Regions from separate parts of the Streptomyces sp. B15 genome, predicted to be linked through region 1. Evidence: riboswitches for the same ligand, from Rfam matches in the RefSeq annotation. Region 1 holds a riboswitch; each other region holds the start of a gene.
What was found. Region 1 has a riboswitch for cobalamin ahead of KBY19_RS16480 (hypothetical protein). Riboswitches for the same ligand answer to the same signal wherever they lie in the genome.
Positions count from the first base shown of each region.

Region 1 (9,431 bases):
GGCCACTCCGCCGTGCAACTGCCGCAGTCCGGCACGGGTGGCGCGGTGCAGCGCGGCGGCGAGCGGCAGCAGATGGGTGTCGAGCACGGCCTCGTGGAGGGCGGCCAGCGTGGCCCCGCGGTCCTCGGCGGGGGCCGCGAGCAGGCGCGGCACCCGTAGCCGCACGCCCGCGATGCCGTGACGGCCCGGCCGCACCAGCACGTTGTGCGGCCGTACGTCCCATACACGGCCGTCGAGCACCCAGCCGAGCATCGCGGCCGCCGTCACCCGCCCCGCGTACACGGCGATCGAAGTGAGCGCGGCCGCGTGCGCCGTGCGATGTCCGCTGCCCTCCCATTCGGCGCTCAGCAGTCGCCGCAGCTCGGCGGAGTCCGGGTCCGGGAGGCGGTCGGCGGCCAGCCACCCGTCCGCCTCCTGGTCGGCGGCGGGTGGGTCACCCGGCAGCATGTGGTAGCGCGGGCCGTACGCCGAGGCGAGATCCGTGAGGGCGGTCAGCGCCGTCAACTCCTCCAGCGGCTCGTGCTCGGGTTCCGGTTCCCGCTCATGCGGACCGCTCATCCCGCACCCCCTTCTTCGGCGGCAGGTACACCACGGTCGGGGCGCCGGTCTCCGGGTGGACGCCCACCTCGGCCCGTACCCCGTACACCTGGGCGAACAGCGCCGGGGTCAGCACCTCTTCCGGCGTCCCGTGCGCCACTACCCGCCCTGCCTCCAGTACGTACAGCCGGTCGCAGAAGTACGCGGCGAGGTTGAGGTCGTGCAGGGCCAGCAGGCCGGTGGCGGGCAGGTTCCGCACCAGCGCCAGCAGCTCCCACTGGTAGCGCACATCCAGGTGGTTGGTCGGTTCGTCCAGCACGAGCAGCGCGGGCTCCTGCACCAGGGCGCGTGCCACCACCACCCGCTGCCGCTCACCTCCGGACAGCTCGTCGAAGGGACGCCCGGCCAGCTCCGCGGCACCCGTCCGCTCCAGCGCGGTGGCGACCCGCGCGGCGTCCTGCGCCGTGTCGCCCTCCCAGAACCGCTTGTGCGGGGAGCGGCCCATCGCCACCACCTGCCGTACGGTCAGCCCGAATCCGCCGCCCGCGTCCTGCGGTACGGCCGCCACCCGGCGGGCCCGCGCCTTGACGCTCAGCGCCGCCGTGTCGTCGCCGTCGAGAGTGATCCGCCCGCCGGTGGGCCGCAGCGTCCCGTAGACGCACCGCAGCAGCGTGGTCTTGCCGCTGCCGTTGGGGCCCACCACACCGACAGTCTCGCCGGGCACGGCCTCCAGCGTCACCCCGTCGAGCAGGGCGCGCCCCCCGGCCACCTCGTAGGACACCTCCTCGGCGCGCAGCGCGCACGCCCCGCTCACCCGGCAACCCCCTCGGTGCGCTGCGAACGCCGCAGCATCCACAGGAAGAACGGCCCGCCGGTGAGCGCCGTCAGCACGCCGACCGGGATCTCCTCGGGCGCGGCGACGGTACGTGCCGCCAGGTCCGCCAGGACGAGGAACGCCGCCCCGCCCAGTGCCGCGACCGGCAGCAGCGCGCGGTGGCCGGCGCCGACCGCCATCCGGGCGGCGTGCGGCACCATCAGCCCGACGAAGCCGATCGCGCCGCTCACCGTCACCAGCACCGCCGTCACCAGGGACGCCAGGACGAACACCGCCGCGCGGAAGCGCCCGGTGTCCAGGCCGAGCACCATGGCGCCCTCCTCCCCGGCCAGCAGCAGGTCCAGCGGCCTGGCCAGCGCCAGCAGCAGGAGGAGACCGGCGGCCAGCACCAGTGCGGGCAGCGGCAGGGTGTGCCACCGGGCCTGGCCCAGACCGCCCAGGGTCCAGAAGAGAATGGCCCGCAGATGCTCCTTCTCCGCGGAGGTCACCAGCAGCAGGCTCGTCAGCGCGGACAGCACGTATTGCACCGCCACTCCCGCCAGTACCAGCCGTCCCGTCGTCAGGGTCGCCGACGTTCCGCCGCGCCGCGCCATCGTGTACACGACGACGAGCGCGAGCATCGCCCCGGCGAAGGCGCCCATCTGCATCGAGAGCGCGCCGACGCCGAGCACGACGACCACGACGGCACCCGTGGAGGCGCCGGAGGAGATGCCCAGCAGATACGGGTCCGCCAGCGGGTTGCGCACCAGGGCCTGCAACACCGTGCCGACCAGGGCGAGTCCCGCTCCCACGACCGCCGCCAGCAGCACCCGCGGCAGCCGCACATCCAGCACGATCGTGGCGAACGGACCCGGCTGCGAGCGGCCCGTCAGCGCCGCCAGCACCTCCCCCAGGGGAATGCGCGCCGAGCCCAGCGCCAGCCCGGCCAGCGCCCCGGCGACGAGTACGGTGACGAGCGCCGTGGCCACCAGCGTGCACCGCGTTCGCGAACCGATGGGCACGGTGCTACTCCGCGCCGTCGCGGTCCGGGTGCAGCTGGTGGGCCAGCTCGTCCACCGCGTCCGGTACACGCGGCCCCAGGACGGCCGAGGAGAGCGGCAGCACGGCGAAGCGCTTGTGCTCGATGGCCGGCACGTCGGCCAGTGCCGGGTCGTTCAGCAGCCGTTTCTTCTTCTGGGCGACGGTCGTGCCGCCGTAGTCGTAGATCACCACGACCTCGGGCTTGCGCTGCACGACCTTTTCCCAGGAGACGTCGGCGAAGTTCTTGTCGACATCCGCGAAGACGTTGCGGCCACCGGCCCGGCGCAGGATCTCGTTGCCGATGCCCGTACCTCCCGCCGTGAAGGCGGCGCTCTCACCGCTGTCGTAGACGAACACCGGGGTGCGCTCGACCCCCTTCAGCCGCTCGGCGGTGTCCGCCAGCTGCCGGTCCTGCTTCTTGATCAGTGCCTCGGCGCGGTCGGGTACGCCGAAGGTGCGGCCGATCTCGCGGATCTCCCGGTGCAGGGTGGCGATGCCGACGTCCTTGGTGCAGTCCTCCACGTTGAGGCGGGTCTTGATGCCGCTGTCCACCAGGGCCGCGCGCTCCCGGCCCTCCGTCTTGTCGAAGGCGCTGGCGTAACCGCCGTAGACGAAGTCCGGGTTGGCGGCCAGCAGCGTCTCCTTGGACGGGTACTTCTTGGCCAGCACCTTGATGCCGCGGTACGCCTTCTCGTAGCGGGGCAGGATCCGGTCGTCGAGGAAAGCGGTGCCGGCCATCCGGTTCTGGAGGCCGAGTGCCAGCAGGATCTCGGTGACGTGCTGGTTCATGGTCACAGCGCGCCGGGGCGGCTCGGTGAAGGTGGTCTTCACCCCGCAGTTGTCGACCGTGTACGGAAACCCCTTCGCGGAGCTGCCGGTCTTCGTGCCCTCACCGCCGGCGCCGCCCGCACAGGCGGTGAGGGATATCAGCAGCAGCGAGGCGAGCGCCGCGCGGCGGGTGCGGCGCGGCGCGGCCGGTCCCGGACAGGTCATGGGTGTCTCCTCAAGACATCGTCGTCGGCGGGCACGAGCCGCACCCCGTGCACCTCGCCACGGTCGGGGGGCACGGGGGCGGCCCCGGTGGGGCGGGGTGCGGCCCCGCTGCCGGGGACGACGGCCTTGGCACCGTGTTCCGGCCTCACTTGGCGAGCCCGGGCTCACGCGGAGGGCGTGCTGCCTTCTCGGGCGCGGGGCAGCCGTCGGTCGGCTGCGGCACTTCGGGGTGCTGCCGGGGGCGGCCGGGGGCCGCTCCCGCGCCGGAGGCCTTGGTCGTGGAGTGGGCACCGCAGCCGGCGGTGCCCAGGACGAGTGCCAGGGCGAGGCCCGGCACATGTGCGTGGATACGGCGCGGTCGGCGCATGGCCAGCTGATCCTTCTCCGTCGTAAGGCCCAGTCGCGGGGCCCGGCGTGCCACCACGCCCGGGGCTGTCCGGGCGCGGGTGCCAGCAGGTCTTCGGGCTCGGGACTGTGGGAGCGTGCGCCTTCCCAGGGAGGAGGTCCCCAGTGGCCTCGTGCACGCCCCAGTCCCACACCGCTGCGCGTCAGCTCCGGATTCACACCGGATTCCCTGACCCGTTCAAGGGTTTGACTGGCGGCTGCAACGTACCACGCGGGCGGCAGACGGCAGGAACGGGGGAGAGGTGACAAAAGGGACCCCGGGGCTTTGCCCGGCCCCGGGGTCCTGGGTGCCGTTCGTTCGCACGTCCCAGCGGTTCATGGGCGGATCGTTCGGCGATGTCCTCGCGTGGAGCCACTCCACCACGGCGGCATGTGGAACCGCCGGCCGGGTTCGAACCGGCGTCTCGAGGTCGTCACCGCCCCGGTTGCCGGACGATGAACGGCGATGCTGAGCGTGGAGCGAGAGGTTGAGTTTGACCGGCACCCTGGCTCTGGCAGGGCCGCCGGGGGTTCACACATCAGCTTCAGCTTCAGCTTTGCGCTCCTGGCGCACCCCGGGCCGAAGTCGTCGAAACCCCGGCCCGGGGAGTCTTCGGTTGTTGTGCCGGCGCCGGCACCGGCGCCTTCGCGCCTCAGGCGAACAGGTAGCCGAAGACGGCGTCCCCGACGCGCTGGTCGCTCACCTCGGTCCCGTTGGCCTCCTCGCGGGCGAACTTCACCGCCGCGGCCAGTTTGTCCAGTCGCTCCAGCAGTTCGTTGATCCGCCGGGCGGGCAGGGCGCCGGAGTACTTGACCGTGGTCCAGTAACCGACCGGGATGTCCTCGTAGTAGACCTCGACCTGGGCCGGGTGCTTCTCCGTGGCCTCCGCCTTCACATGGTTGCGCGGCACCTTCTTGGTGCGGACGGTGCGGACCTGCTCGGTCTTCCACCAGTCCGTGGAGGGGTCCTTCTCCCACGCCTCGGCGCCGTCCAGCACCGGCAGCTTCCGCAGGAACGAGCCGAGCTCGCCCAACTGCTTCTCCAGGAACAGCAGATAGGAGACCGGCACCTGGGACAGGACCGTGCGTCCGTCGACGACGACATCCGCGCGAGCCGTGAGGTTCGCCCAGTCCTTCGTCGCCGTCACATCGAACAGCCGGGTCAGGATCTTCGCCGTTTCCTTCAGCACATCCTCGGCCTTGACCTGGACCCGCGTCGACTCCGGCGGAAGCTGCTCGCCCTCTTCGTCCTTGGGCTGGTACGTACGCGAGATCCCGGCCAGCATCTGCGGCTTCGTCAGCCCGTGCTGCGCCTGCGCCAGGTCCTGGGCCACCTTGGACTTGACGCCCTTCTCCACTGCGATGATCTGATTCAGCTTCGCCACGATCGCGAACCTAGCAGCCCAACATCGCCCCGCACCACGGATTTTGTTCGACAGCTCGGTAACAGGGCGGGTCCCACGTCCGGGTGAAAAAGGATGCTCATCGCTCTGCCCCGGGTAGGCAAAGGCAGCACCGATTCGACGAGCTGTGGGGATACCAAGACGTTGTCGCAACCCTTCGAACTGCCCGACTTCTACGTGCCCTACCCCGCCCGTCTCAACCCGCACGTCGACCAGGCGCGGGCCCATTCCCGGCAGTGGGCACGGCAGATGGGGATGCTGGAGGGGTCCGGGGTCTGGGAGACGGCCGACCTGGACGCGCACGACTACGCGCTGCTGTGCGCCTACACCCACCCCGACGCCACCGCCGAGGACCTGGAGCTGGTCACCGACTGGTACGTGTGGGTCTTCTTCTTCGACGACCACTTCCTGGAGATGTTCAAGCGCACCCAGGACCGGGCGGGCGGCAAGGCGTATCTGGACCGGCTGCCGCTGTTCATGCCGTTGGCCGACTCCGCGACCGTCCCCCCGCCCACCAACCCCGTCGAGGCGGGGCTGGCCGACCTGTGGGCCAGGACGGTCCCCTCGATGTCGGCCGACTGGCGCGCGCGATTCGCCGTCAGCACCGAGAACCTGCTCAACGAGTCGCTGTGGGAGCTGTCCAACATCAACATCGGGCGGGTGCCGAACCCGGTCGAGTACATCGAGATGCGGCGCAAGGTCGGCGGCGCGCCGTGGTCGGCCGGGCTGGTGGAGTTCGCGGCACACGCCGAGGTACCCGCGTCGGTGGCCGGCTCCCGCCCGCTGTGCGTACTGCGCGACACCTTCTCCGACGCGGTCCATCTGCGCAACGACCTGTTCTCCTACGAGCGGGAGACGCGGGAGGAGGGCGAGCTGTCCAACGGCGTGCTCGTCCTGGAGACGTTCCTGGAGTGCACCACCCAGGAGGCGGCCGACGCCGTCAACGACCTGCTCACCTCGCGCCTTCAGCAGTTCGAGCACACCGCACTGGCCGAAGTGCCCGCGCTCTGCGTCGAGGAGGGCCTGGATCCGGCCGCCTGCGCCGATATCGCCGCCTACGCCAAGGGGCTGCAGGACTGGCAGTCCGGTGGTCACGAGTGGCACATGCGCTCCAGCCGCTATATGAACGGCGGGGGAGCCGACGCGGCCGGACCGGTGCGGCTGCCGTTCGTCCCGGCCGGTATCGGCACCTCGGCCGCCGAAGTACTGCGCCCGCACACCCGGGCGCAGGTGCGGCGTACCCGTTCCTTCAGCCACGTACCGCATGAGCGCACCGGGCCCTCGCTGCTGCCCGACTTCGAGATGCCCTTCGAGCACCGGCTCAGTCCGCACCTGGGCGGCGCCCGGGAGCGGGTGGTCGAGTGGGCGCGTGCGATGGGGCTGCTGGAGCCGCAGCCGGACGTGCCCGGCGGCCGGGTGTGGGACGAGGAGCTGATGCGGGACAACGACCTGCCGCTGTGCGCCGCCGGTCTGCACCCGGACGCGACGGCCGACGAACTCGATCTGGCCTCCGCCTGGCTGGCCTGGGGCACCTGGGGCGACGACTACTATCCGGTCCGCTTCGGCCGCACCCGCGATCTGGCGGGTGCCAAGGCGTGCACCCGGCGGCTGTCGTTGTTCATGCCCGTCGACGGCGAACCACCCCCGCCGCCGACGAGTCCGCTGGAGCGCTCACTGGCCGATCTGTGGGTGCGGACGGCGGGCCCGATGAGCCCGGCCAAGCGCCGCCGTTTCCGTACCGCCATCGAGGTCATGGCCGACAGCTGGCTGTGGGAGCTGGACAACCAGGCGCAGAACCGCATCCCTGACCCGGTCGACTACGTGGAGATGCGCCGGCGGACCTTCGGCTCGGATCTGACCATGAGTCTGTGCAGGCTCGCCCAGCCGGACACCATCCCGGAGGAGATCTACCGCAGCGGTCCGATGAAGTCGCTGGAGAACGCCGCCGCCGACTACGCCTGTCTGCTCAACGACGTCTTCTCCTACCAGAAGGAGATCGAGTTCGAGGGCGAGATCCACAACGGGCTGCTGGTCGTCCGGGACTTCTTCGACTGCGACTACCCCACGGCGCTGCGTATTGTCGACGATCTGATGAAGTCCCGGATGCGGCAGTTCCAGCACGTGGCCGCGCACGAGTTCCCGGTGCTCTACGACGACTTCGCGCTGGACGGGGCGGGCCGCGCCGCACTGGACGGCTATGTGCGGGAGCTGGAGAACTGGATGGCGGGCATTCTGGTGTGGCACCGCGACTGCCGCCGCTACACGGAGGCCGACCTGCGCCGCCACTTCCTGCCTACCTGGCCGTTCGACGGGCCGAAGGGGTTGGGGACGTCGGCTGCCCGGCCGGTGCCGAGGTAGCCACGGTGCGTGTCCGCGGGGGCCGGGGGGTCCGGCCGCCGGAGCGGGAGACCGCCACCCCCGCCAGGCACAGCAGACCTCCCGCCAGGGTCAGCCAGCCGGGCACCTCGTTCAGGAAGAGCCAGGACATCAGCACGACGAGGAAGGGGACGACGTACGTCGTGGAGCCCATCCGCCCCGCGGTGGTGCGGGAGAGGGCGTAGGCCCAGGTGGAGAAGGCCAGCGCGGTGGGGAAGACGCCCAGATAGACGGTGTTGAGGGTGGCCGACAGCGGTGCGTCGGCCACCTGGGAGGCCAGCTGCCCGGAGAAGGGCAGGCAGGCCACGAAGCCGGTCAGGCAGCCGAAAGTGGTGACCTGGAGCGGCGAGGCGTGGCGCAGTGCCGGCTTCTGGCTGACGACTCCGATGGCGTAGGTGACGGCTGCCAGCACGCACAGCGCCACCCCCAGGGGCGAGGAGTCGCCGCCCTCGGAGACCGACAGGCCGACCACCACGGCACCTGCGAAGGAGACCGCCATCCCGGCCAGCAGCCGGCGGGGGAAGCCCTCTTTGAGCAGCCAGCCGCCCAGCAGTGCCATCAGGATGGGCCCGATGTTGACGAGCATGGCGGCCGTGCCCGCGTCCACGAGGCGTTCACCCCAGTTGAGCGCGACCATGTAGCCGCCGAACCACAGCAGGCCCGAGGTGACGATGCCGGGCCAGGCCTCCTTGGGCGGGAGCCCCTCGCGGCGGATGAGCAGCACGGCGCACAGCACAAGGGCACCGGCCCCGAGCCGTCCCAGCGCCAGGGCGCCGGGCGCGTAGTGTTCGCCGGCGCTGCGTATGGAGACGAATGCCGAGGCCCACAGCACCACCGTGATCGTGGCTGCTGCCAGTGCCGTGGCCTCGGCGCGTCCCTTGCCTGCCGCCATGAGGGCTCCTTCAAGGTTCATCCGACCGCATATGCTGTCAGGACCGTAAAGGAGCTTCACTCATGACGCCACTGTTTTTCCGCTGCCCCCTTCCGAGCCGTGCTACGGCAGCAGGGCGCGCACCAGACGGCAGGTGGTGAGCGACGGCGGGTGCACGCCGATACGCTGCGCCGTCGTCCGGATGGTGCGGTTGCGGGCCTGTGCCGCGGTGTAGACGCCGGTGTCGAGCAGCGCTATGGCGATCCGCATGGCTTTGAGCCGGCGGTTGTGCGTCTCGTACCACTCGCGCGGCAGGCCGGCCGGGAGCGGTTTCTTGGGCAGCACGGGCAGCGTGGACATCTTCGGCAGGTGCTGCTGCTGGTGCTGGGCGCGGGTGGTGGGGCGGGAGTGCGAACGAGAGGTACGGGAACGGACAGCAGTCATCGACGGTCTCCTCACGACGTCGGTGCGCTTGCTGGAAACTACCCCTATTCTACCCCGCCCCACTGACAAAACCCGCTGGTCACCAGGGAGTTCGGGATCTTTGTTCGATTAAGCGGCGGTCTCTTGCGAGGCCTGTCGAGAGCTGTGCGACGACTCCTGCGGCGAGGTCTCTCCCGCCTCCCGCGGACCTTGGGCCGGACGCCCGAAGTCCCGCAGAATCTGCTCCGTCGCCCGCTCCGCGGAACTCAGCGCCCCACGCGGTGTACTGGTGTCCCGGTGCTCCCCGCAGACGTACAGTCCCGACAGCACCCGCACCGGGCGCCGCGGATCGTGCGGCGCGGGCATCGCGGGCACCGCGTCCGGGTCGTGGTAGGCGGCCAGCAGTTCCCAGCGGTCCGTCGATGTGCCGTAGACGCCCGCGAGTTGCTCGCGCGCGGCTTTGTCCAGTGCGGCGGGCGGCTCGGCCGCCCGCTCGCCCAGCACGACGGAGGTGATGAGCGTCCGGCCGGGCGCCGCGCGCGAGGGGTCCACCGCCGAGGCCACCCAGGTGTGGCTGACCGGGTCGGTC
Region 1 covers NZ_JAGPXJ010000031.1:30,479-39,909, reverse strand. The annotation lists gene KBY19_RS16500 ((2Fe-2S)-binding protein) at 1-558, opposite strand, end outside; gene KBY19_RS16495 (ABC transporter ATP-binding protein) at 542-1,333, opposite strand; gene KBY19_RS16490 (iron ABC transporter permease) at 1,348-2,373, opposite strand; gene KBY19_RS16485 (ABC transporter substrate-binding protein) at 2,378-3,385, opposite strand; gene KBY19_RS16480 (hypothetical protein) at 3,531-3,752, opposite strand; cobalamin riboswitch at 3,819-4,000, opposite strand; tRNA gene KBY19_RS16475 (tRNA-OTHER) at 4,164-4,237, opposite strand; gene KBY19_RS16470 (hypothetical protein) at 4,423-5,154, opposite strand; gene KBY19_RS36515 (germacradienol/geosmin synthase) at 5,317-7,530, shown strand; gene KBY19_RS16460 (DMT family transporter) at 7,466-8,440, opposite strand; gene KBY19_RS16455 (hypothetical protein) at 8,543-8,779, opposite strand; gene KBY19_RS16450 (FAD-dependent oxidoreductase) at 8,972-9,431, opposite strand, start outside.

Region 2 (9,431 bases), on a different contig from region 1:
ATCTGGAACCGCTGCACCTCGCGCTGTGGGCGATACCCAGCGCCGTGTGCGCCTTCTTCATCCACGGCGGCCGGCTGCTGCGGCTGGACCGCACGCTGGAGCGCGAACTGGTCACCGCGAACGCGCAGATGGCCGTCGAGCGGGAAGACGCGCTGGACCGCAGCGAGGAAGGCGGGGCCGCCAAGTGATCAAGTCCGAGTGGTTCTTCTGGCTCGTCGGTGCCGTCTTCCTCGCCATGGCGGCGCAGATGGTCTTCGACCGCACCAACCCCAAACGGCTCGGCACCGCCGCCTTCTGGGGGCTGCTGGGCCTGTGCTTCTTCTACAGCACCGGGGTCAACGACAAGTCCCTGCCCTCCGAACCGCTGGGCGTGGCCGTCCTGGCCCTCATCTGCCTCGGCGGCTTCAACCTCACCGGCAAGGGCAGGCCCGACACCACCAGTGAGAGCGAACGCGCCCGGCTCGCCGCCCGCTTCGGCGGCAAGCTGTTCATCCCGGCGCTGACCATTCCACTGATCGCCATGGTGTGCGCGGTGGTCGCCGACAAGTGGAAGATCGGCGGCCGGCCGCTACTGGAGGAGGGCAGCGAGACCATCCTCGGCCTCGGCCTGGGCGCCATCGTGGCACTGGGCGTGGGCATGTGGGTGCTGCGCGAACGCCGCGCGAGCGTACCGCTGCACGCCGGACGCGGACTGCTGGAGTCCATGGGCTGGGCCCTGCTGCTGCCGCAGCTGCTGGCCGTGCTGGGGGCGATATTCCAGGCCGCCGGCGTCGGCGACCAGGTCCGGAAGGTCACCGAATCGGTGCTGCCCGACGGGCAGAAGCTGGCCGCCGTGGCCGTGTACTGCGTGGGCATGGCCGTCTTCACCATGATCATGGGCAACGCCTTCGCGGCCTTCCCCGTCATGACCGCGGCCGTCGGCTGGCCGGTGCTGATCGAGCAGATGAACGGCAACCCGGCCGCCGTGCTCGCCGTCGGCATGCTCGCCGGATTCTGCGGCACGCTGTGCACCCCCATGGCGGCCAACTTCAACCTCGTACCGGCCGCCCTGCTGGAGCTCAAGGACCAGTACGGGCCGATCAAGGCCCAGGCGCCGACCGCCGGCGCCATGCTGGCCTGCAACATCCTCATCATCTATCTCTTCGCCTTCTAGCGGGCCGAGCGGAGCCGAACACCCATGTCTTCCGTCTCTTCCGTCTCTTCCGTCAAGGTGCTGGTCACCGGGTTCGCACCGTTCGACGGCGCCGAGGTCAACCCGTCCTGGCAGGCCGCCGAACTCCTCGCCACCCAGCCCCCGGCCGGACTCGACATCAGCGCGGTACAGCTGAGCTGCGTCTTCGGTACGGCGCTCGACGAGCTGCGCACCGCCGTGGACGCCGCCGGAGACGACCTGCGGCTGGTGGTCTGCCTGGGACAGGCAGGCGGACGCGCCGACCTCACCGTCGAGCGCGTCGCCATCAACGTGGACGACGCCCGCATACCCGACAACGCGGGCCGGCAGCCCGTGGACGAACCCGTCGTCCCCGGCGGCCCGGCCGCGTACTTCAGCACGCTGCCCATCAAGGCGTGCGCCGCCGCGGTCCGTGCCGCCGGGGTGCCCGCCTCCGTCTCCCAGACGGCCGGTACCTTCGTCTGCAACCACGTCTTCTACGGCCTCGCCCACCTGCTCGCCACCGAACACCCCCGGGTGCGGGGCGGCTTCGTGCACGTGCCGTACTCCCCCGCGCAGGTCGCGACCCGGAACCCGGCGCCGCCCTCGCTGTCCGTACCCGACGCCGTACGCGGACTGGGCGCTCTCCTGACGGCCGCCGCCCGCACCACCACCGACATCCGCGAACCCGGAGGGGCCACACATTGAGCACAGCACGGGACGCGGAGGCAGGAGACGCGGGGGCAGGGAACGCGGGGGCAGGGAACGCGGGGGCGCCGGCGCCCGGAGGGGAGGCGCCGGTGCCCCCGCGGAGCCATGACGAGGCGGTGTTGGCCCGGTACGCGGAGCAGTTCGCGGAGGTGGCCGTCGCCAACGTCACCCGTGAGTACCCGAACGCTCCCGCGCATCTGCTCGCCGGTCCCCACGAGCTCGTCCCACCCCGCGTGCTCCACCCCGCCTTCTACGGCGCCTACGACTGGCACTCCTCCGTCCATATGCACTGGCTGCTCATGCGGCTGCTGCGAATCCCTTGGCACATCGAGAACGGCGCACAGGGCAGAGAGGGGCGCGCGGCCGTGGTGCGGGCGCTGGACGCCCATCTGACCCCGGAGGCCCTCGCGACCGAGGCCACCTATCTCCAAAACCACCCCTCCTTCGAACGCCCCTACGGCTGGGCCTGGCTACTGGCGCTCACAAGCGAGAGCGCTGCTCTGGTTTCGGAGCGGCGGGGTGAGGGAGCGGGGCCGGGGGGCGAGAGCGGTGCTCCGCACTCGGAGCACCGAGCGCAGGGAGCAGCGTTCGCGTACGGAAGCGGTGCTCTCGAAGCGGGACGGCGGTGGCGTGCCGCCCTGTCACCCGCCGCGGAGGCCGTGGCCGAACTGGTGCTGGCCTGGCTGCCGAAGGCGACCTATCCCGTACGGCACGGTACGCACGCCAACAGCGCCTTCGCGCTCGGGCTGCTGCTCGACAGCGCCGAGAGGGCCGGCCAACAGCGGCTGCTGGCGCCGCTGGCGGAGAAGATCCGTGAGTGGTACGTCCCCGACCACGGGGCCGCCACCCGCTGGGAGCCCTCCGGGCAGGACTTCCTCTCGCCGCTGCTCTGCGAGGCGGACGCGGTGCGCCGGGTGCTGCCGCAGGGCGAGTTCGCCACATGGCTGGAGCGCTTCCTGCCCGAGCTGAACCACGCCTCCGGGCGGGAATTCCTTCCGCCGCCGCAGGTCTCGGACCCGACCGATCCACAGCTCGGGCACCTGCTCGGCCTCTGTCTCAGCCGGGCCGCCGCCCTGCGCGGCATCGCCGCCGCGCTCCCGTCCGGCGACCCGCGCGCCGCCACCCTGGCCGGGGCGGCCGAGGCCAACCTGGCGGCGGGACTGCCGTCGGCCACCTCGGGCGACTTCACCACGGACCACTGGCTCGCGACGTTCGCCACGCTCGCCCTGGGCGGCGGAACCACCGGCTGACCGGGCGGCGGGACCGCCGACCGGTGGGCGGGGGCCGCCGGTCGGTGGGCGGGGGCCATCGGTCGGTGGGGCGGGTGCGGGTTCACCGCAGCAGGGGGCGGACCTCCAGGGCGGCGAAGCGGACGAACGACTCCGGATCGGGTTCGTCCGCCGTGGGCTGGAGGACGACCGTGTCGGCGCCCGCGTCGAGGGCCTGCCCGACCGCTTCGGCCACGGCCGCCGCGTCTCCGGCGACGCCCGGCCCGGTGGCGGGGTCGTGCCCCTCGCGGAGGAGTTCGGCGCGCAACCGGCCTGCGGCGTCGGGCCCCGTGGCGGTGCTGAGGTAGTGGACGACCTCATGGCGGTCGGTGCGTCCGGCCGCCGCCCGTCCCTCGTCGATGAGCTGCCGCGCGCGGCGGATACCAGCGAAAGTGGTGTTGCTGTCCAGCACCGTGCCGTCGGCCGCCTCGCCGCTGAGCCGCAGCGAACGCGGTCCGCGCGCACCCGCGAGCACCGCCGTGTCCGAGGCGGCGGCCGACACGGGGCCCGACGCGAGGTCCGTCGCCGGTGCTGTCGCGGGTGCTGTTGGCGGGGCCTTCACCGGGGCCGCTTCGGATGTCCGGGCGGGCGGCGGCCAGTCGAGGGCGACCCCGTCCAGCTTGACGTAGCGCCCCTCGACCGTGACCCGTTCACCGCGCAGCAACGCCCGCATGGTGTCGAGGTGTTCGCGCAGCAGGGTGACGGGCGAGTCGACGCGTGCGCCGACCTGACCCATCCAGTCCTGTACGCCGTGACCGAGGCCCACCGCGAACCGGCCGGGGAAGAGACGGCGCAGTGTCGCGGTCTCCATCGTGGTCAGCGCGACGTTCCGCAGCGGGACCGGCAGCAGGCCCACGCCCACCCGGAGCCGTTCGGACCAGGCGAGGGCGGCGGCGGCCGTGGCGATGCCGCTCTCCAAGAAGCAGTCCTCCCACAGCCACAGCTGCTCCAGCCCCGCCTCGTCGGCGGCGCGGACCACGCTCCGCAGCCGTTCGGGAGGCAGCTGAGGCCGGAAAACAGCACCGAGAGCGTTGTCAGCACCGAAAGATGTCATGCGGCTGTTCCTACCCCGGCGTTCCGGCTCCGGGCAACGGAATACCGGCCCGATCCGGCCTCGTCCCGCTTCCCGCCCCTCCCGTCCGGTCAGTCCTCCGGTGGGAAGACCGGCTCCCCCGTCTCCGCCAGGGTGATGGAGATGGCCTCGACGGGGCAGCTCTCGGCGGCGTCCAGCACCTCTTCGGAAGGCTCGCGGTCGGGAGCCACGGGGTGGGACCGGCGGGCGGCATCCAGCCGGAACTCCTCGGGCGCCCCGCCCACGCACATCCCCGACCCGATACACAGGTCCCGGTCCACCTCGACGTGCCAGCGGTCAGCCATCGGCTCTCCTCATCCCGGGCCGGTGCCCAGCCGTCCGTCGGCCCGTTGCGTATCGTCTTCGGTCCGGTGACTCCTGCCCCTCGCTTCCCGGGAACTCACGCTTCCGCGGGCAGGTGGATCATCTTGTGCTCCAGATACTCGGCGTATCCCTCGGGCCCGAACTCCCGGCCGATACCGGAGTTCTTGTAGCCGCCGAACGGACCGAGCATGTCGAGGCTGAAGGTGTTGACGGAGTAGGTGCCGGTGCGTACACGGCGGGCGATGTCGATGCCGCGTTCGGTGTCGGCCGTCCATACGCTGCCGGAGAGCCCGTAGTCGGAGTCGTTGGCGATACGGACCGCCTCCTCCTCGTCCTCGTACGGCAGCAGGCAGATGACGGGGCCGAAGATCTCCTCACGGGCGATCCGCATGGCGTTGTCGACGTCCCCGAAAAGGGTGGGTTCGACATACCAGCCGGTGGGCATGGACTCCGGCCTGCCGCCGCCCGCGAGGACCTTGGCGCCCTCCTCCTGGCCGAGGGCGATGTAGTCGAGGCAGCGTCGACGCTGGCGTTCGGCGACCAGCGGACCGACCTCGGTGGCGGGATCCAGCGGATCGCCGACCCGCAGTCCGTCGGCGGCGGCCTTGAAGCGCTCGGCGATCTCGTCGTAGCGGCTGCGCGGCGCGAGGATCCGGGTCTGGGCCACACACGCCTGGCCGTTGATCATCCAGGCGAACGGGGTGATGCCCGCGACCGCCGCTTCCAGATCGGCGTCGGGCAGGATGACTGCGGCCGACTTGCCGCCCAACTCCAGGGTGACCCGGGTCAGATTGCGGGAGGCCACCTCCATGACCCGCTTGCCCGCGGCCACGGAGCCGGTGAAGGACACCTTGTCGACGCCGGGGTGCCCCACGAGATACTCGCTCACCTCGCGATCGGCCGGCAGGATCGACAGCACACCCGGGGGCAGCCCGGCCTCGTCGGCGATCTCGGCCAGCAGATAGGCGTCCAGCGGGGTCTCCGGCGAGACCTTCAAAATCGCCGAGCAGCCGGCCAGCAGCGCGGGGGCCAGTTTGGCGGCGGCGGTGAACTGGGGCACGTTCCACGGCACCACGGCCGCCACCACCCCCACCGGCTCCCGGCGCACCAGCAGCGGACCGAGCACCCCGGCCCGGCGCTCCTCGTGGCGGAAGTGGGCGGCGATCTTGACCGCGGTGTCCCAGACCATCATCGCGGCGAGGGACTGGACCATGACGGCCGAGGTGTACGGGGTGCCGTTCTGGGCGCTGATGACCTTGGCGATCTCCTCGCTGCGCACGGCGAAGGCGTCCTTGATGCGGGTGACCGTCTCGATCCGTTCGGCCAGCGGGCGCTGCGCCCACACCCCGGAGTCGAAGGACTCGCGTGCCGCGCGTACGGCGCGGTCGACGTCCTCGCGCGAGGCGTGCGGGACACGCCCGATGGGCTGCTCGGTGTGCGGCGAGACCACCTCGATGGCCTCGCCGCCGGCCGGGTCGGTGAAGGTCCCGCCGATGTAGAGCTGCCGGTGATCGGCGTACGCGATTCCGCCGCCGGTTCCGCTGGGGTTGTCCATCATGCCCGTGCCCTCCCTCTCCGCCCCACCCGTCGGTGTGACACCTGACACTCTCCTGACAGCGCATCAGAACTAGTACCAGTTCTAGTTCTAGGGAACAATGCCTCTGCCGGCCCGCAGGCCGCCACGCCCGCGCACCGAACCGGGGGGAGCCGTCGCCATGACGAACGGACCGCAGGCCGACGACGAGGGGCCGGGGGGCGAGGCCGAGGGACCGCGGGTGCACGCCGAGGGACCGCGGGTCGACGACGGGGGACCGCGGGTGGACGCCGGATCGCGGGCAGCCCCGCGCGGGCCCCGGGTCACCGATCACGGGGGCGGAATCTGGAGCATCCCCGTACCCATCCCGGACAATCCCCTCGGCCACACCCTCGTCCATGTGATCGAGACGGACGCGGGGCCCGTGCTGATCGACACCGGCTGGGACGACCCCACCTCCTGGCAGACCCTCGCCGACGGGCTCACCGCCTGCGGCACCTCCGTCCGAGCGCTGCACGGCGTACTGGTCACCCACCACCATCCGGACCACCACGGACTCTCGGCGCGGGTACGGGAGGAGTCCGGCGCCTGGATCGCCATGCACGCGGCGGACACCGCCGTCGTGCGCCGCACCCGCCGTTCGGACCGTGGCCAGTGGCTCGGCTACCTCGCCGAGAAACTCGCGGCGGCCGGCGCCCCCGAGACCCATACGGCGCCGCTGCGCACGGCCCTCGCGGAGGGCAGGGGTGGAGCACTGCCCGGTGCGCGGGCCGCACTTCCCGACCGCGAGATCGAGCCGAACGAGCTGCTGGCCCTGCCGGGACGGCGGCTGCGCGCCGTCTGGACCCCGGGACACACCCCGGGGCACGTGTGCCTGCACCTGGAGGAGCAGCACCCGGGCAACCCGGCCCGCTCCGGCTCCGGCTCCGGCGACCCTGGCAACTCGGGTGGTCGGGGCCGTCCGGGTGGGCCGGGCCGGGGAGGGCGGCTGTTCTCCGGGGACCATCTGCTGCCCACGATCAGCCCGCACATCGGACTGTACGAGGACCCGGACAGCGACGAGAGCACCGATCCACTCGGCGACTATCTCGACTCCCTCGAACGGATAGCCAGGCTGCGGCCCGCCGAGGTGCTGCCCGCACACCAGTACGCCTTCACGGACGCGCAGGCCCGGGTCGACGAGCTCACCGCTCACCATGCGGAGCGCCTCTCCGGTCTGAGAGCACTGCTCTCGGAGCGCGACCTCACCCCCTGGCAGCTCGCCGAGACGATGCGTTGGAACCGCCCCTGGGGGGAGATCCCGTTCAGCTCCCGCAACATCGCCGTGGCCGAGGCCGAGGCCCATCTGCGCCATCTGGTCAAGCTCGGCCGGGCCGAGGCCGTCCCCGGCAGCACCCCGGTCACCTACCGCGCCACCGGCTGAGACCCCTGCCGCACGGCCACCGCGATCTGGAGTCGGACGAAGCGGGACCGGCCCGACGGAACGACCCGGTGGCCCGTCCGGCTACAGTGGCCGACAGCCAGACAACGCCTCCGACCGGGGGAAGCCGGTGCGAATCCGGCGCTGACCCGCAACCGTGAGCGGTCCGTCACCCCGTCGCCGTACGCCGGCCGCGGGTCGTCCTCCACGACCCGGCGTATGCGCGCAGGTGACCGGCCGCGAGCCGGAGCACCCGGGCGGAGGTGGGCTCCTGTGGCCGAACCAGGCCACCGGCCCGTCGAGGTATACGGAGCCGAGCCCGGTGCGCCGCGGTGCGGGGCCGCGAAGTCGCGAGCCCCCTCGGCGGGGCGGCCGTGCCCGGCTGCGGTCCGCTTCCGTCACCGAAAGGCACTCGCAATGTCACCGCGCCGCCGCCGCGCCACGGTCCTCGCCGCCGCCACCGTGCTGTGCGCGACAGCCGCACCCGTGGCATCCGCCGCCGCAACCGCGCCCCATGCCGCCGAGAAGCCGTCCGAGCTGCCGGACGGGCTCTACGGAACGGCCGACCCGAAGTACGACGGGGTGTGGCGGCAGTCGATGGCGCTGCTGGCGCTGGACGGCGCCGGTGCCGTCCCCGCGAAGAAGGCCGTCGACTGGCTGGCCGGCCAGCAGTGCGCCGACGGCTCGTTCACCGCCTACCGCGCCGACGCCGGCAAGAAATGCGACCCGGACGCCACTCCCTCGGACACCAACGCGACCGCCCTCGCCGTGCAGGCCCTCGCCGCAGTCGGCGGCCGGAGCGACGCGGTGCGGGAGGCCCTGGAGTGGCTGACCTCGGTCCAGAACAAGGACGGCGGCTGGGGCAGCGCCCCGCGCGCCGCCTCGGACGCCAATTCGACCTCGCTGGCCATCGGCGCCCTGCACGCGGCGGGCCGGAACCCGGAGAAGGCCACCGCCCAGGGCGGCAGGTCTCCCTACGACGCGCTGCTGTCCTTCCAGCTCACCTGCGGCGCGAAGGGCATCGAGAACGCCCCCGGCCAGCAGGGCGCCTTCGCCTACCAACCGGACAAGAAGGGCGAGCTCGCCCCGAACGACGACGCCACCGCGGCCGCCTCCCTCGCCGCGCTGGGCGAAGGCGCGCTGCCCGAACCGCTGTCCAAGGACGCCAAGGACAAGCCGGTCACACCACTGAAGTGCGCCTCGGACGCGGGCACCGACGCCGACGCGGACGCCGACGAGGGAGACAAGAAGGGCGTTCCGGGCGGCCGCAAGCAAGCGGCGGGTGCGGGCGCGGCCTATCTGGCCGCGACGCTGAAGAAGAACGGCGGCCACTTCAGCTCCGTGACTCCGGGCGACACGAAGAAGCAGCCCGACTACGCGAACACCGCGGACGCCGTCGTCGCGCTGGCGGCCGGCGGCCACCGGAAGCCGGCCAGGTCCTCCCTGACGTGGCTCGCGGACAACGTGAACAAGTGGGACAAGGCCAAGAACGACCCGGCCGCCATCAGCTCCCTCATGCTCGCCTCCCGCGCCGCCGGCGGCGACCCCACGAAGCTCGGCGGGACCGATCTCCTCTCCCGCCTCGGCGACACCGGCCCGAAGCCCGCAAAGATGCCGTCGGACGACGCGGACTCCTCCTCCGACAAGAAGGACGACGGCACCACCATCCCCGTCTGGGCCTTCATCCTGGTCGGTCTCGCCATCGGCGCCGGCTTCGGCATCCTGCTCAGCGGTCGCCGCAAGAGGCAGCAGCTGTGACGGCCCGGACGGCGCACGGCGCCACCGCGCCGGAGCCGCTCCTGCCCCGGCCCAGGCCCAGGCCCAGGCCCAGGCCCAGGGCAGGGGCGGGGGCGAAGGCAGGGGCAGTCGCGGGGTGGCGGGGCGTGCGCCTGCCGGTCGTCGCCCTCATGGCGGTCACGGCGCTCGCCTCGCCGGCCGCACTCCCGGCCGCC
Region 2 covers NZ_JAGPXJ010000049.1:159-9,589, reverse strand. The annotation lists gene KBY19_RS21545 (DUF969 domain-containing protein) at 1-188, shown strand, start outside; gene KBY19_RS21540 (DUF979 domain-containing protein) at 185-1,153, shown strand; gene pcp (pyroglutamyl-peptidase I) at 1,178-1,858, shown strand; gene KBY19_RS21530 (DUF2891 domain-containing protein) at 1,951-3,111, shown strand; gene KBY19_RS21525 (LLM class flavin-dependent oxidoreductase) at 3,194-4,183, opposite strand; gene KBY19_RS21520 (ferredoxin) at 4,273-4,506, opposite strand; gene KBY19_RS21515 (aldehyde dehydrogenase) at 4,602-6,080, opposite strand; gene KBY19_RS21510 (MBL fold metallo-hydrolase) at 6,241-7,482, shown strand; cobalamin riboswitch at 7,600-7,734, shown strand; gene KBY19_RS21505 (prenyltransferase/squalene oxidase repeat-containing protein) at 7,897-9,237, shown strand; partial or broken gene KBY19_RS21500 (hypothetical protein) at 9,363-9,431, shown strand, end outside.
Region 2: linked by a shared signal. The riboswitch ahead of KBY19_RS21505 (prenyltransferase/squalene oxidase repeat-containing protein) and the one ahead of KBY19_RS16480 (hypothetical protein) in region 1 are both predicted to bind cobalamin.

Region 3 (9,431 bases), on a different contig from region 1:
GGCCTTCGCCGCCAGCTCGCGGGCCTGCTCGGCGGTGGGCGCCAGCGGCTTGTCGACCACGACCGGCAGCCCCGCGTCCAGTGCGCGGTGCGCGAGGGGCACGTGGGTGCGGTTGGGGGTGGCGATCACCACCAGGTCGAACCTGTCCGCGTCCGCGAACAGCTCGTCCGCCGACGCGACCGTCCGCACCTCGCCGTCCGGGCCGCCTGCCGCCCGTGCCTGCTTCCGGCGCTCCGGGTCGGAGGTGACCACGGTGTCCAGCGCGAGCCCCGGTGTGGTGGCGATCAGCGGGGCGTGAAAGACCGATCCGGCCAGGCCGAAGCCGAGCAGCCCGACGCGGAGCGGCGTGACGGTGGTGTCCATGCGGTTCATGCCCCCACCCTTGCAAAGCCTTCCGGCGGGAGCACGCACCGCACCCGCCTCCGTACCCCGGCCCCGGGTACTCGACGGCGTACGCCCCGGGTACTCGACGGCGTACGCCTCGGCTGACCGGCACCGGTCGCTGCCGTTACGCTGAGCGCGGCGGCCGGTTCGTGCTCGGCTCACGCGCGCACGTCCCCGCCGGCCGGACCACCACGACCTGGCAGGAGTCCATCCGTGGCAGAGCGCAAGCCCATCGAGTCCTGGCTCACCGACATGGACGGTGTGCTGATGCACGAGGGGATCCCCGTCCCCGGCGCCGACTCGTTCATCAAGCGGCTCAAGGAGTCGGGGCGGCCGTTCCTGGTGCTCACCAACAACTCGATGTACACCCCCCGGGACCTGCACGCCCGGCTGTCCCGTATCGGACTGAGCGTGCCGACGGAGAACATCTGGACCTCCGCGCTGGCCACCGCGCAGTTCCTGGACGACCAGCGCCCCGGCGGCACCGCCTACGTCATCGGGGAGGCCGGGCTGACGACGGCCCTGCACGACATCGGGTACGTCCTGTCCGACGCCGACCCCGACTACGTGGTCCTCGGTGAGACCCGCACCTACAGCTTCGAGGCGCTGACCCGGGCCATCCGGCTGATCAACGACGGTGCCCGCTTCATCGCCACCAACCCCGACGAGACCGGACCCTCGGCCGAGGGCGCGCTGCCCGCCACCGGCTCGGTCGCCGCCCTCATCACCAAGGCCACGGGCCAGCACCCCTACTTCGTCGGCAAGCCCAACCCGCTGATGATGCGCGCCGGGCTGAACGCGATCGGCGCGCACTCCGAGACCAGCGCGATGATCGGTGACCGGATGGACACCGATGTGCGCGCGGGTATGGAAGCCGGACTGGAGACCTTCCTGGTGCTGACGGGTCTGACCCGGCCCGACGAGGTCGAGCGGTACCCCTACCGCCCCTCCAGCGTCGTCGATTCGATCGCGGACCTCGTCGACCGGGTCTGAGGACGACTTCCTTGCCCTGCAGGGGCCGCCGTGCGGAGTAGAGGGCCGTGCTCTGCGGATGCGGAGCGGCACCCCCGGGCGGAGCGTCTATGGCATCGGACCGATGCCCCGGAGGTCTCCGCCATGCCGCACGTCCCCGCACCCGCGACGCCGGTCCGCAGCGGGGCGGGCCGTTGGCGGCCGGCCGTCGGGGCGGGGTGGGTCCTGCTGATGGTGGTGGTGTGGCTGTGCGCTCCGGACTCCGGCGCGTCCGGTGCGGCCGGGGGCGGCCCGCTGCTGGGGGACGTCTCCCGGGCCGGCGGCCTCGCCGCGGAGGGCTCCGCCACGAAGCGTCCCGCTGCGGGGGCCGCCGCCCCCGCAGCGGCAGCCGGCCGGGGTCAGGCAGTGGGAGCGGCGGACTGCTCGCGGGGGGCGGACCGCTGCCGGCGCAGGGACGGGGCCGCGAAGACGGCACCCAGTACGCCCCACAGGACCACCTGTCCGCCCAGCGAGAGCATCCGGAAGTCCCACAGCAAGGTGGCGGGCACCGGGACCGTGTCCGGGTTGTCCGGCAGCAGGAAGAGCGCGGCCAAGGTGGCGACAACGGCTGCCGCGGCGCCCGACTGACGCACGGGCAGCCCGTGCCCGGCCTGCCCGAGCCGCTGGTGGACCTGGTGTGCCAGCACCGTTCCGAGTACGCCGATGACCAGCGCGGCCAGCCACAGGCCCTGCCGCTCGGTGACGGTGCCACCGTCGCCGACCCCCGGCGGGTTGGCGGGGTAGCGCAGCGCCGGAAGCAGGGACAGCGCGAGGAACCCGGCGCCGGCCAGGCCCATGGAGCGCTGCCAGCCGCGGCCGTCGTCCCGGGGCGCCGAGCGGTTGGGGGCACCTCCCGGCCGAAGGCTGGGGGACGACACGTGGGCGAGCGTGAAGAACACGCCGATCGCCAGACCGGCCACCACGGCGGTGACCACCAGTCCGAGGTGCTGGGTGCCCCGGCTGAAGAGCTCCTCGGCCTCGGCGGCATGGCTGTGCCCCGAGTGGGAGGCGCCCGCGTGCGCGGTGGCGGCTTCGGCTGCCGAGCGTTTCTCCTCCAGCCGGATGGCCCGGTCCATCAAGGGCTCGGCCAGCAGCAGTGAGAACAGCCCGGACGCCAGCCCCGCGATCCCGCCGGCCGCGAGGCCGCGGCCGAGCAGGGGCAGCAGGGGATAGGGAGTTGGTTGTGCGGAGACGGACATGACGAGCGACCCCCGATCGGTCAGTGGCAGGGGGCGCCGAACAGATGACGGCCGTCGTGCGAGAACTCGTGCAGATAGGAGCCGGTTGCCGAGACGAGGTTGCCGTTGTCGACGAAGACGGCGTACAGGGCGATCAGCGCGACGATCGCGGCGGCGGCGACGATGAGCCAGTCGCGGGCCCTGACGGTCGCCGGGTGTGCGGCGGCGCTCTCGGGTGCGACGGTCGTGCCGAGGGTGTGCTGGGACATCCGCGTGCCTCCTCCTGGGGTTTCCACGCCCCATCGGTGGAGAAGCGACAGATCAGTTCCTGACTTCCGCGGCCGCCGGGGCGGTTGCGGACACAGTGGCGGGACCGTCCCGGAGTCGCACCGGGTTCCTGAGCACTGTCGCCTCGATATGAAAGTGTGCCGTTCCGGAGGCTCCCAGCCTGTCATGACCACTGTCAACAAGGTCCCCGTCACACTCCCCGTCGCACCGGGTGCGGAACTCGGCCGTGCGAACCGGGCGTTGTGACACGATGGGGCGACGTTGTGGCCCGTCAGCGGTCCGGTCGGCGGCCGGCCGACGGTTCGGTCGATGGCCGGAGTACAGCCGAGGGGGAGTGGATGTACGGCAGCGCCAGTAGCGGCGCCCGGCGCCCGCGTACCGCGCGCGCGATATGCGCCCGCGCCCGGGGCGTCGCCGGGAGCGCGGTGGCGGGAGCCCTGTTGCTGGCCGGCTGCTCGTCGGGTGGCGGCGCGGACGACGGTGACCCGCAGGCGGGTCCCACCGTGCGGCAGCGCCCCGAGTCCGTGGCCCCGTACTGGGTCGACCCCGCGGGGAACGCCGCACGGCAGGCGCGTGCCTACGCCGAGGACGGCAAGTCGGCGCGGGCCGCACAGCTGAAGAAGATCGCCGAGCAGCCGGTGGCCGAGTGGATCGACTCGGCCGACCCCCGCGGCCACACCGCCCGCGTCACCAAGGCCGCGGCCGCCGCGGACCGGGGCGCGCTGCTCGTCCTCTACAACGTGCCGCAGCGGGACTGCGGGCAGTACAGCAAGGGCGGCGCGAAGGACGCGGCGGCCTACCGCGCTTGGCTGGACGGCGTCGTGGCAGGCATCGGGAAGCGCACCGCCACGGTGATCGTGGAGCCGGACGCACTGGCCCACACCGTCTCCGGCGCGTGCGCCGCGCCCCAGCTGCGCGAGGAGCGCTACCGGCTGCTGCACGACGCCGTCACCCGGCTCAAGGGGCTCCCCGGCACGACGGTCTACCTGGACGCCGGAAACCCGGACTGGGTCCGCGACCCGGGCGCGCTGGTCGAGCCCCTCCGCCGGGCGGGGATCGGCAAGGCCGACGGGTTCGCGCTGAACGTCTCCAACTTCCAGACCACCGCCTCGAACGTCGCCTACGGCAAGCGGCTGTCCTCGATGGTCGACGGCAAGCACTTCGTCGTCGACACCAGCCGGAACGGCAACGGGCCGCTGCGCGGCAGCGGGGACGAGCGCTGGTGCAACCCGCCCGGCCGGGCGCTGGGCGAGGCGCCCACCACCCGGACAGGACACGACAAGGTGGACGCCTATCTGTGGATCAAACGGCCGGGCGAGTCGGACGGCCAGTGCCGCGGCGGCCCCGCGCCGGGCACGTGGTGGCCGTCCTACGCCCTGGAACTGGCCCGCAACACGAAGGGGTGAGCCGTGACAGGCGGCTGACCAGGGGGTGCCCCTGGCTGTCCGTTGCAGGCCAGGGGTGCGTTGTGGCTGTGGGGGCATCTCCCGGCCGAAGGCTGGGGGAGCAGTTCCCCGCGCGCCTGACGGGGCGGGACCCCTACTTCGGGTCGCCCGTGGTGATGGGGGCGTGCGCCGCGTCGGGGTCGATGCCCACATGGACCCACTGGGCCTTCGAGGGTACGCCGTCCCCGTCCACGCCGAAGACCATCCACCAGCCGGGCGTGACCAGGGACGGATCGTCCGGAATGGTGGTGGTCACCGTTCCATCGGCGGACCGCTTCATCTTCAGCGCGACGGACGACTGCTCCACGTTCGTCACGTGTGTGAAGGAGCCGGGTCGCACCAGCCGCAGCCGCTTCAGCGAGGTGGCGTCCTTGCTCTCGAGGGAGAGCCGGGAGCCGGGCCTCAGCTTCTCCGGGTTGCCTTCGGCGAGCCGCAACTGCGGCTGGGGTTTCCCCTTGTGCAGGTAGGGCGGCGTGTAGATCTCGATGCGCTGGTCGAACTCCCCTGGCTTGGTGTTGGCCTTGTCCGCGTACAGCGAGTCCGAGCCGAAGGTCATCACCCGGCCGTCCGGCAGCAGCAGCCCGCCGGAGTGGTAGTTGCGGCCGACCAAGGGCGCGGCGGCCTCCTTGAACTTGTTGGTCTTCGGGTCGTAGAGCGCGGCCTTGAGCACATTGCTGTCGCTCTTGCCCCGGTACCGGCCCGAGCCGTTCGTCGTCAGCACGGTGTCGTTCGGCAGGATCACGCTGCTGGGGTAGCGGACCTTGTCGTAGAGCCTGGGGCCGTCGCGGAAGCGGGGGGTGTCGGAGGACAGGTCCACGATGCGGGTCTTGTCCGTGGTCTTGTCGGACTCGCCGACCCCGCCGCCGCCCTCGACGATGAACTTCCGCGACTGGGTGGGCGGCAGCGGTACCGACATCGCCGTCTCCAGCACGTCCGGGTCGCTCATCCCGGGGATCTTGGTGAACTTGTTCGTCTCCAGGTTCCAGATGCCGGGCGTGCGGCCCTTGTCGGCCGGTCCGTACCCGGCGGTGGTGCCGCTGTAGAAGACCCGGTTCTCGCCGATCAGGTGCAGCCCGGGGTAGGTGGGGAAGAAGCGGGTCTCGGGCATGTAGTGCCACTTCTTCGTCTTCGGGTTGTAGATCTCGTTCTTGCCGGGGACGACCTGGCCGATGTCGTCGAGCCCGGAGACGGACATCACCCTGCCGTCCTGGAGGGTGAGCTGGGTGGGGTACCAGCGGGCCTCGTGCATCGGGTCGACGGTGATGTAGCGCTCGGCCACCGGATCGAACTCGTAGGCGTCCTTGATCCCCTGGAAGTCCTTCTTGTCGAAGGACATCTTCTGGGCGATGCCGTAGACGTCGTGCTTCCACGCCCCACCCAGACCGCTGACCGTGTACTTGTCCTCGGTGCCCGTCTGGTGCTCGCGGCCCTCCTCGGCGGCCTCCGCGTACAGCCGGGTGACGCTGTGCACGGTGGCGACCTCGCCGGTCTCCGGGTCCTTGACCTTCTTCGCGGGCGGCAGGTTGACGCTGCGCTGGGCGACGAACGTCTTGCCCGTCCTGCGGCCGGTAAAGCGCGTCCCCTTCTTGATCATCTTGGACCGGTCGGGGTTCTCGTTGTAGACGAACATCAGCCCGCCGGCCTTCTTCACATCGCCCTGGAGCGTCTCGTAGCGCTGGGTGCCGCCCGCGACCAGCAGCTTGCCGTCGGGAAGCTGGTTGTGCCCCGAGCAGAACAGGTCGTTGGGGGTGGGGATGTTCTTGAAGGTGTTCTTCGCCGGGTCCCACAGCACGGTGCGGAAGCTCTTGGCCTTGAAGTTCTTCGCGTCGTTGCCCGAGCCCGCCACCAGCAGCACCTTGCCGGTGTGCAGCAGTGCCGCGTGGATGGTGTTGATCCGGTACTTCTCGGGAATGTCGACGATCTGCCAGTGGCCCTTCTCCGCCTTGTACTCGGGCCGGTTGATCTCGTACTCGTGGTATTGCTTCGAGGCGAAGCCGTACAGCGCCGGGCCGTTGAACCCGGCGATGAGCGCGACGACCGCCGTACCGATGGCTATGCGCCGGGCCCGCCGCTTCTTGGCGCTCGCGGCGCGGCGACGGCTCCGTCGGGTTGTCATCGTTCCTGTCCCCCAAGGACGCTCTGGTTCACATACTGTCGGCCGGGCGCGTACGCCGACGGCGGGGCGGGCGTCGCGGTCCCGGCCGGGGCTTCCGCCGTGGCCGGGGGCTGCGGCGGTGCGCCGTGCCGACTCCTGCGGCGGCCTCTGCGCGCCGTGCGGCGCCGCTTCTCGGCCCGGACGGTGGCGCGCCAGCCGACGATCGGCGCCGCCGTGATCAGCAGCGCGAGCGCAGCCCAGGTGAGCATCGCCGGATGGTCGTGGCCCAGGAAGAGGGAGCCGACGAGCGAGCCGGCGAAGACCGCGATGAAGAACAGGTGCACCCGGAAGGTGCCGAAGAGGGTGTCCGGGCTCGCCGAGTCACCCTTGGGCGTGACGACGAACTTGCTCTTGCGGCGCAGCACGGTGTCGAAGAGGGAGCGCGCGTAGATCGGCGCGGACAGCGCGGACATCAGCATGCCGGCCAGCCCGCCGGAGCCCTCGGGCTCGTGCGGGGAGACGTTGTGCCGCCGGTTCCAGATGTACAGCCCGATCTGGAGCGCGGTGGCGTTGCCGTACAGCGCCATCCAGATGGTGGGGTCGATCTGCACGCCGGAGGCGCCCATGCCGAGGAAGAGCGCGCAGGACAGCGCGGCCAGGATCCAGTTGAGCGCCGAGGCCGGGTAGAAGAGCATCAGCAGGGTGTAGTTGAACAGCTTGCCGGGCGGCATGGAGCCCAGGCCGCGCCAGTACTGCCCCAGGATCGTCTCGTAGGTGCCGCGCGACCAGCGCAGTTGCTGGGTGAAGAAGTCCGTCCAGGCGTTGGGGCCCTCGCCGACGGCCAGCACGTCGGGGGTGTAGACGGAGCGCCATTTGTTGCCGGTGGCCGGGTTGCGGTGGCGGTGCATCTCGAAGCCGGTGGCCATGTCCTCGGTGATGGAGTCGTAGAGACCGCCGATGGACTTGAGGGCCTTGACGCGTACCGCGTTGCTGGTGCCGACGAACATCGGCGCCTGGTAGCGGTTGCCTGCGCGCTGGATGAGGGCGTGGAAGAGGAACTGCTGGCTCTCGGCGGCCTTGGTGACGAAGTTGTCGTAGTTGCCGTAGACCTGCGGGCCGATGACGAAGCCGACGTCCGGGTCGCGGAAGTAGCCGAGCATCCGCTCCAGGTAGTTGGGCAGCGGTACATGGTCGGTGTCCACGCCGGCGAATAAGTCGTAGTCGTCGCCGTGCGCGTCCAGCCAGGCGTTGTAGTTGCCGTGCTTGGTCTTGGCGCGGAAGGCGCCCTTGGCGGTGTTCCACCTGGCCGTGCCCTTGCGGGAGAAGTGGTGCACTCCCAGCCGCCGGCAGACCTCCTTGACCTCGGGGTCGTCGCCCTCGTCGAGCAGCCAGACGTGCATGGTGCCGCGGTGCCGCACCCGTACGGCCGCCTCCAGGGTCCTGGTGACCATCTCGATCGGCTCCTTGCCGGGCACGAACGAGGTGAGGAAGGCGACGCGGGTGCCGGCCTCGGGCACCACGGGTATCGGGTCGCGGGCCACCAGGGTGGCGTGCGCGTTGGACAGGACGTTGAGCGTACGGAACAGCTCGATCAGCCCGATCGAGACGAGCATGACGACATCGAGCTTGAGCACCAGGTCGGAGACCTCGCCCGCGTCGCGGCGCGTCCAGTGGTCGGGCTGCATCAGCCAGACCAGCAGCGCGGCGGACAGCAGCGGGGCCAGGCACAGCAGGAAGCCCGCGCGGAACCGGTGCGGCTCGTCGGCCAGCAGGCTGCGGTAGCGCACCCGGTAGGGCCGGTCCGGGTCGGGCCGGGTGAGCGGTCCGGCGAGCCGGCTGTAGTGCTCGTAGTCGTAGCGGGGCGCGGCACGCTCCCAGGGGTGCGGGGAGGGCCGCCGGGAAGGCGCCGACCGGCCGGAGGGTCTGCGCAGTCCGGGTATGCGCAGCTGCGTGGTCTGCGTCGGGTCCTGGCTGTCGTGCTCCTGCCACTGCGGGTGCCGGGCGCCCATGGGCGGCGTGGTCATGACTTCTGTCCCCCCGCACGCACCTGTGGGGCGTGCTCTTGTGCCGAGCCGCGTCCTGGCCCCCGCTCGAGGCGCGGCGTACTTCGGTCTCCGTGTCCCCGTGTCCCCGCAGCACGGTACGGACCGAAACGGTAACCGCACGTCAGGTTCTACAACTTGGCAGATGAATGCAAGGTCGGAAGGGACGGTTTAGCGCCATTAGGGCGTTATCGGAGCGGCAGATGTGATGGAGGAGTCATCAAACCGTGGCTGCCGTGTGGTGGCCTCCGAGGCGGTCGAACGGAGTCGTTCACGGATGTTGCCGAAGTGGGCGCGCACGGCCTCCTCCGCGCGCCGCATGTCACCGCTGCGGACGGCGTCGAGGATCGCGGCGTGCTGCTGCCAGGTCATCCGCGGGTCCGGCCGCAGTTCGGCCAGATCCGTGCGTACCCGGTGGAAGGCGTCCCAGAAGGCGTCCAGCACCTCGCTCAGCAGCGAGTTGCCCAGCCCGGCGTAGAGCGTCGAGTGGAAGGCCCGGTCGGTCTCCGCCCGCACCTCCCCCTCGTCCGCCTCCCGCCGCATCCGCTCGACCAGCGCCTCCAGCTCGGCCAGCTGCTCCGGCCCGGCCACCAGCCGCGCCATCAGCCCCGTCTCCACCGCCTCGCGCAGCTCCAGCAGTTGCAGCAGGCTGTCCTCGCCGCGGTAGTGCCCGGCGACGGTACGGAAGGAGAGCCCCTCGGTCATGGGGGCCATGGACATCGTGCCGACATAGGTGCCGAAGCCGTGCCGGATCTCCACGATGCCCATCGCCTGCAGCGCCTTGAGCGCCTCGCGCACGGAGTTGCGACTCACCTCCAGCCGCTCCATCAGCTCCGTCTCGGTGGGCATCGGAGCACCGGGCGGCAGCCGCTCCTCGATGATCAGCTTTTTGATCCGCTCCTGGATCTCCCCGAGCCTTCCCCGGCTGCGCACCCTGTGGCCTCCTTCACCCGGGCCTTGTCACCGCCCCGTCACCCGCCCTTCGGCC
Region 3 covers NZ_JAGPXJ010000047.1:10,851-20,281, reverse strand. The annotation lists gene KBY19_RS20900 (Gfo/Idh/MocA family oxidoreductase) at 1-372, opposite strand, end outside; gene KBY19_RS20895 (HAD-IIA family hydrolase) at 598-1,377, shown strand; gene KBY19_RS20890 (CbtA family protein) at 1,755-2,594, opposite strand; gene KBY19_RS20885 (CbtB-domain containing protein) at 2,615-2,842, opposite strand; cobalamin riboswitch at 2,875-3,015, opposite strand; gene KBY19_RS20880 (glycoside hydrolase family 6 protein) at 3,200-4,267, shown strand; gene KBY19_RS20875 (kelch motif-containing protein) at 4,401-6,422, opposite strand; gene KBY19_RS20870 (glycosyltransferase family 2 protein) at 6,419-8,425, opposite strand; gene KBY19_RS20865 (FadR/GntR family transcriptional regulator) at 8,624-9,376, opposite strand.
Region 3: linked by a shared signal. The riboswitch ahead of KBY19_RS20885 (CbtB-domain containing protein) and the one ahead of KBY19_RS16480 (hypothetical protein) in region 1 are both predicted to bind cobalamin.